3 regions of the Rossellomorea sp. QJM3NY_18 genome follow, and region 3 is predicted to be linked to each of the others. Evidence: predicted binding sites of a transcription regulator. Region 3 holds the regulator's gene; each other region holds the start of a gene.
What was found. Region 3 encodes Rex, which represses fermentation and respiration genes when NADH is low (regulators of the CRP and FNR family bind a similar motif). Its sites were predicted from a motif close to TTGTGAAATATTTCACAA; they were not measured.

Region 1 (2,204 bases), 2.1 Mb from region 3:
TAAATAAAAGATCCAGTGGGCTTGGAGTGGAGCATAAAATGTATAAAGGACCGTAGCTTCATTTAATAGAATCATGACTGCTGCCATGATGGTTCCAAGAAGCATGACCCAGAATCCTAACCACCCCATAAAGCGGGATTTTCCAGAGTAAGTCCCTGAAGTCCGGGAAATGGCCGCATGCTGGAATCCGAGTATAAAGAATGTCGTCAGTACCAATCCGAGTAATACCCCGTGAACAGTCAATACTTGATAATAACCAATCCCTGCAGGCAAAGTGAATCTGCCTGAGCGGACCAAAACCTGTAACAGGCCGGCGAGTCCCCCTAATGCAAGAGCGGCAAATCCAACGTAAATATGGGCCATGGCCAGTGTAGCATCCTTTTTATCAATTTTTACAAATGGTTTCATCTAGTCCACCACCCTTAACATAGATTTCATCGTGTGATGACCTACACCACAGTATTCATTACAAACAATGAGGAACTCTCCAGATTTGTCGAGTGTTGTTGTGTATTCACTGACAAACCCCGGTTCAAGCATCATATTGATATTGGTTCCTGCCACTTCAAACCCATGAACAACATCCTTGGTTGTGGCCGTGATTTTCAGTGTAGATCCTTTAGGGATTTCAATTTCCCCAGGGGAATAAAGGAAAGCTGAAGCCACAAATACCAACTCATAATCCCAAGCCTTTCCTTCCACTTTTTTAAGTCCAGGTTCGTTAAATGGAGCTATTTTGTCCACCTGTTCCGGATTGACGTAGGCCTTCGCGCTTGGAGGCTGATGCCCCTGGTGAAAAGCACTGATTCCCAATATGATTAAAAATAAGATAAGAGACCCTGATCCAAGCGTCAACCACCATTTCTCATAGCGATGCATATGCATATAAATCACTCCTTAAATTAAAAACGATTAAGAAATAACAAAAATACCCCAAGCCATGTAAGGACTAAAAAACCTCCTAAAAATAAAACTGAAGTGAATGTGCCTTTTAATGAGGTGGACTCCTTCATTTTGACTTCCGTTTTTTGATGTAATTCCGGTTTCCCCATTCCTCTCATTCCTTCCATCAATTATTCACTGATTTGATACTTCAATCATAAGCGGGTACACTTCTTGAATCTGTGATAAATATCACACTTAAAGGGGTGGTATGTGAAATATATGTGAAGTGATTGAAAAATAGGCAATCGGGTGTGTTCATTTGTGTGAACCTGATGCATAAAGTGTAGGAATGAAGAGGAAGGTGACGATCAAATGGAAAAGTATTATTGTAAACAGTGCTGTCAAATCTTCTCTGATAAAAAAATCTGTCCTCAATGCCAGCTGCCGGTGGAAGCGAAGATACATATCGAGGTCCATCATCAACAAGGGAAAAAGGATCATCGGTGAGACTTTGAAGACATGCTGTGCTAATATAAAGAAGATTCGAATAATAGATAAGGCGGTGGAGAATTTGTTTGTTCCTTCATTTTCATTGAAAGGTAAATTGGCCGTTGTCACAGGTGCAGGCCGGGGAATTGGACGTGCCCTTAGTATTGGATTAGCGGAATCTGGGTCCGATGTAGTCCTGTTGTCAAGAACGAGGGATGATTTAGAAGAAACGGCAAGTGTAATCGAGAAGCTTGGAAGGAAGGCTCATATCCTCCCGACAGATGTGACATCACGTGACGACATAAACAAAGTGATCACCTACATAGAAAATCATGGCTTGTCCATCGATATTTTGATTAATAATGCAGGGATGAATATACGTTCAGCAGCGCTTTCGGTAACGGATGAGGAATGGCAGAAAATCATGGATACGAACTTGAAATCAGCCTTTATGATGAGCCAGGAAGTGGGAAGGCATATGAAAGAGAGGGGCCGGGGGAAAATCATAAACATTGCATCCGTCGCCGGCCACGTTGCCCTCAGGACCGGGGTCGTATATGCTTCCACGAAAGCGGCCATGATTCAAATGACGAAGGTATTAGCCATGGAATGGGGAAAATACAATATTAATGTAAACAGTATCGGTCCATGGTATTTCAAGACACCTTTAACGAAGGAACTTCTGCAAAATGAAGAGTATGTAAATGATATACTGGCAGTGACTCCTTTAAAAAGGATCGGTGAGCTCGAGGAATTGGTGGGCCCGGCGGTCTTCCTTTCATCAGATGCCTCAAACTATATTACCGGACAAACCCTTTATGTAGACGGTG
Region 2 (2,204 bases), 1.1 Mb from region 3:
TTATGGATTTAGAATACCTTAGAGGAGAAATCGGTTGTGAAAACTGTTCGATTGATATTTGCAACATAGATTAAGAGAATGTGAGGCGGTCTCAATGTAAAGTTGAGGCCGCCTTTTTATATTCCAATAACTGTGAAAAGTGTCACAGTTATTTTTCAGGGATTCTTTTATAATGATGAAAATGCATTTATAAGAGGAGGAGAAGGAATGCATAAGCAGGATTATCTGCTTTACCTGAAAAGTCTCAGCTTGTTTCAAGACATTGGGAATAGTCAACTGAAAAGGATAGTGGAAGCTTCAAGCATCATAAAAAAAGAAGAGGGTGACATTATTTGCTTACAGAAGAGAAACTCGATGATCATCATATTATCCGGTTCTCTCCACGTTCACATTAAAGAATCCCGGGATTCTCAATATAAAATTGGGTCATTCATAACAAATGATATGTTTATGCCGAGTGTCTTTCTTCATTATCATAAAGATGGGGATTCAATTAGTCTTGAGGTGAGAGAAACCACAATATATATGGAAGCCCCTCTTCAATTAATCATCAATATATCGGACCAGCATCCATTGCTGCAAAGAAATATATTGCGATCTTTTCATAAAAACTTGAAAAGCTCTTATGAAGAAATTGTGAATTTAATGAGTTGAAGAGTTTCTCCTGTGAAGTTTTTTTTGCTCGTGTGATAAACTTCACAACCTTATATGTATACCGTTGTTAGGATATGGATATAGATTTTCATTTTTTTAGGATTGAAAGGGGAATCATCCAATGAAGAGTACAAAAATCCAGCTGCCTCTTCAAACATCAAGTCTCATCGCCGGGTTTATGGTATGGGTACTCATTTCTTCACTTATGCCGAATATTCGTCAGGATATTAATTTAACGGACGGAGAAGTTGCCTTAGTGACAGCAATCCCCGTCATTTTGGGAAGTGTGCTTCGTATCCCGATTGGATATTACACAAATCGATTCGGTGCCAGATTAATCTTCACGATAAGCTTTATCGCATTATTATTCCCTGTATTCTACATCAGTCAAGCTGACTCACTCACGGATTTAGTCATTGGAGGTCTTTTGATTGGTATAGGAGGAGCCACTTTTTCAATAGGTGTAACCTCTCTCCCTAAATATTATCCTTCTAGCAAGCATGGATTCATCAACGGAATATATGGATCGGGCAATATCGGTACTGCGGTAACCGCATTTTCCGCCCCTGTCCTCGCCAGCTCATTTGGATGGGTGACAACGGTCCGCTTCTATCTTGTCTTACTGTTAGCATTCGCCGTTTTAAACTTTGTATTTGGTGACCGCAAAGAAAAGAAAGTGAATGTTTCCATCGTTAAACAGGTAAAAGAAGTATACCGAAATTCAACGTTATGGGCATTATGTCTATTTTACTTCATCACATTTGGATCTTTTGTCGCATTCACCATTTATTTGCCAAACTTCTTGGTTAATGAATTTAATTTAACACCGGTTGACGCTGGGTTACGGACGGCAGGTTTCATCGCTTTATCAACATTTATGCGCCCGATCGGCGGATGGATGTCTGATAAATTCAATCCATACATCATCCTGCTGTTTGTCTTCGGAGGATTAACATTTTCAGGTGTATTATTATCTTTCTCCCCTACGATTGAGGTATATACCACTGGTGTTTTAACCGTCGCGGCCTGTGCCGGGATCGGGAACGGAACGATCTTCAAACTTGTCCCGCTCTATTTCACGAAACAGGCGGGTATCGTAAATGGTCTTGTGGCTGCCATGGGAGGCCTGGGAGGATTCTTTCCTCCCTTAGTATTAACAACCGTCTTCAGTTTAACGGGGCACTATGCCATCGGCTTCATGGCATTATCCCAATTCGCCCTTCTCAGTTTTGTCATCGTATTAATGATGACGTTCCGTGAAAAATTAAAGTTGGAAAATAAAGTACTCGAGAACACCGCCCAGGGAATGATGATCACAAACGAAAAGGGTGTCATTGAACGGGTAAATCAGGCGTTCACTAAAGTAACCGGCTATGAAAAAGAAGAAGCCGTTGGACAAAAACCAAGCATTCTTCAATCCGGCCGGCATGATCAGCATTTTTACTCAGCCCTGTGGAATGAATTAAAAGATCAGGGATATTGGCAAGGTGAAATCTGGAATAAACGAAAAAATGGAGAAGTCTATTTACAATGGCTGACTATTTCAGAGG
Region 3 (2,204 bases):
TGCAGATACGATTCAAGCCAAGATAACGTTTCGATATCCAAGTGGTTGGTCGGCTCATCAAGGATGAGGATGTCAGGCTTGGTCAGTAGAAGCTTACCAAGGGCCAAACGGGTTTTCTGGCCGCCGCTCAATGTGGATATCTTTGTTTCGTAATCAAAATCGGCGAAGTTCAATCCGTGAAGGACGGAACGGATATCCGCTTCATACTGATAGCCGCCGGAATCTTTGAAGAGAACCTGGAGTTGATCGTATTCCTTCAATACCCGTTGATAGACATCCTCTTGCTCATATACTGAAGGATCGGCCATTTGTTGCTCCAGTGATCGTAATTTCTTTTCCTGCAGTTTCAATTCCTCAAAGACGGTCAGCATCTCAGACCAGATGGATAGATCAGATTCTAGACCCGTATTTTGGGCAAGATACCCGATGGAGACGCCCTTTGGCTTAGTGATCTCCCCGGAATCGTAGGAGAGGTGACCTGCAATTATTTTTAGAAGAGTCGACTTTCCTGCGCCATTACGGCCGACAAGGGCAACGCGATCTCTAGTCTGTATTTCAAGTTTAATATTTGATAGGATATTATCTGCACCGAAGTTCTTTGTTAGTTGATTCACTTGTAAAAGAATCATGACGTTTCACCTCTATTTCATAGTGCTAGTGTACCGTATTTGAGAGGGGAACGGCAATAAATCGACTATTAATCTTCGTACACTTAGGATAAAATATAGTGTATGATGAGTAGTAGAGTTTAATAAATTCTGGATGCTTTCAATTTTGGAAGCGGTATCAGAGGTTTTGAATAGATGTGGGGGAATACAATATGAACCAGGATACAACGAAAATTCCACAGGCAACGGCCAAGCGCCTTCCGCTATATTATCGATTTATCAAGAATCTGTACTCATCCGGTAAGCAGAGGGTTTCATCGAAGGAATTAAGTGAAGCGGTGAAAGTTGATTCTGCTACGATCCGCAGGGACTTTTCTTATTTTGGTGCATTGGGTAAAAAGGGATACGGCTATAATGTCAATTATCTGCTATCATTCTTCCGTAAGACACTGGATCAGGATGCCCTTACGAAGGTTGTGTTGATCGGGGTGGGGAATCTTGGTACAGCGTTTCTTCATTATAATTTCATCAAGAATAATAATACGAAGATCGAAATGGCTTTTGAGGTGGATGAAAAGAAGGTCGGGACTCAAATCAGCGATGTACCCGTTTTTCATTTAGATGATTTAGAAGAGCGTCTTGTGGGGCATGATATTGAAGTAGCGATTCTGACGGTGCCGGCATCTTCTGCTCAGAATATCACAGAGCGATTGGTTTCTTCGAATATAAAGGGGATACTGAATTTCACCCCTGCGAGATTGACGGTGCCTGACCATATCCGCGTCCATCATATCGACTTGGCGGTGGAACTTCAGTCACTCGTTTACTTCTTGAAGCATTATTCAGAGGATGACACGGAAATGTCACAAGATGGAATCATAACAGAATAGAAAATTCTTCATATTTACGTTATGATAGAATGGTAAAAGAGGAGGTGTCTCATTATGCCAGGTCCAGGTAGCCTCGTATTAATAGCAGTCGTTGCTTTACTTATTTTCGGTCCTAAGAAACTTCCGGAATTAGGAAAAGCGGCAGGAAATACATTGCGTGAATTTAAAAATGCAACAAAAGGCTTAGCAGATGATGAAGACGAAAAAAATAATAGTGCTAAGTAGAGTAGGATGAACGCCATGAGTCAAAGAGACATGACAGTTTATGAACATATAGGAGAATTGCAAAAACGACTCATGTTTGTAGTCGTTTTCTTCTTGTTAGCAGTTGTTGTAAGCTTCTTTCTTGCGGAACCGCTGATCAGGTACTTACAGCATGCCGATGAAGCGAAAGAATTAACCATGAATGCCTTTCGTATCACAGATCCTCTCAAGATCTATATGGAAATGATCATGTTCATTGCTTTGATCATGACATCCCCTATCATTCTCTTTCAAGTCTGGTCTTTTGTCAGTCCGGGTTTATACGAAAGAGAAAGAAAAGTGACGCTTAGTTATATTCCAGTTTCCCTAATCCTTTTCTTAGGTGGATTGTCATTTTCTTATTTTATTTTGTTTCCATATATCGTGAAATTCATGATGGGTTTATCAATGAATCTCAATATAGAACAAGTGATCGGAATAAACGAATATTTTCATTTCTTAT

Region 1: a site for Rex is predicted at 1,165-1,182, ahead of AC0VXY_RS12950 (cytochrome c oxidase subunit II). Genes of this name have one in related genera too.
Region 2: a site for Rex is predicted at 685-702, ahead of AC0VXY_RS17870 (nitrate/nitrite transporter). Genes of this name have one in related genera too.

What each region holds. Positions count from the first base shown of each region.
Region 1 is NZ_CM149659.1:2,518,334-2,520,537, reverse strand. Features, by position in the region: gene AC0VXY_RS12955 (b(o/a)3-type cytochrome-c oxidase subunit 1) at 1-408, opposite strand, end outside; gene AC0VXY_RS12950 (cytochrome c oxidase subunit II) at 409-885, opposite strand; gene AC0VXY_RS12945 (hypothetical protein) at 1,258-1,392, shown strand; gene AC0VXY_RS12940 (SDR family NAD(P)-dependent oxidoreductase) at 1,457-2,204, shown strand, end outside.
Region 2 is NZ_CM149659.1:3,462,908-3,465,111, forward strand. Features, by position in the region: gene AC0VXY_RS17860 (Crp/Fnr family transcriptional regulator) at 1-74, shown strand, start outside; gene AC0VXY_RS17865 (cyclic nucleotide-binding domain-containing protein) at 208-654, shown strand; gene AC0VXY_RS17870 (nitrate/nitrite transporter) at 776-2,204, shown strand, end outside.
Region 3 is NZ_CM149659.1:291,599-293,802, forward strand. Features, by position in the region: gene AC0VXY_RS01650 (ABC-F family ATP-binding cassette domain-containing protein) at 1-629, opposite strand, end outside; gene AC0VXY_RS01655 (redox-sensing transcriptional repressor Rex) at 821-1,498, shown strand; gene AC0VXY_RS01660 (twin-arginine translocase TatA/TatE family subunit) at 1,553-1,723, shown strand; gene tatC (twin-arginine translocase subunit TatC) at 1,739-2,204, shown strand, end outside.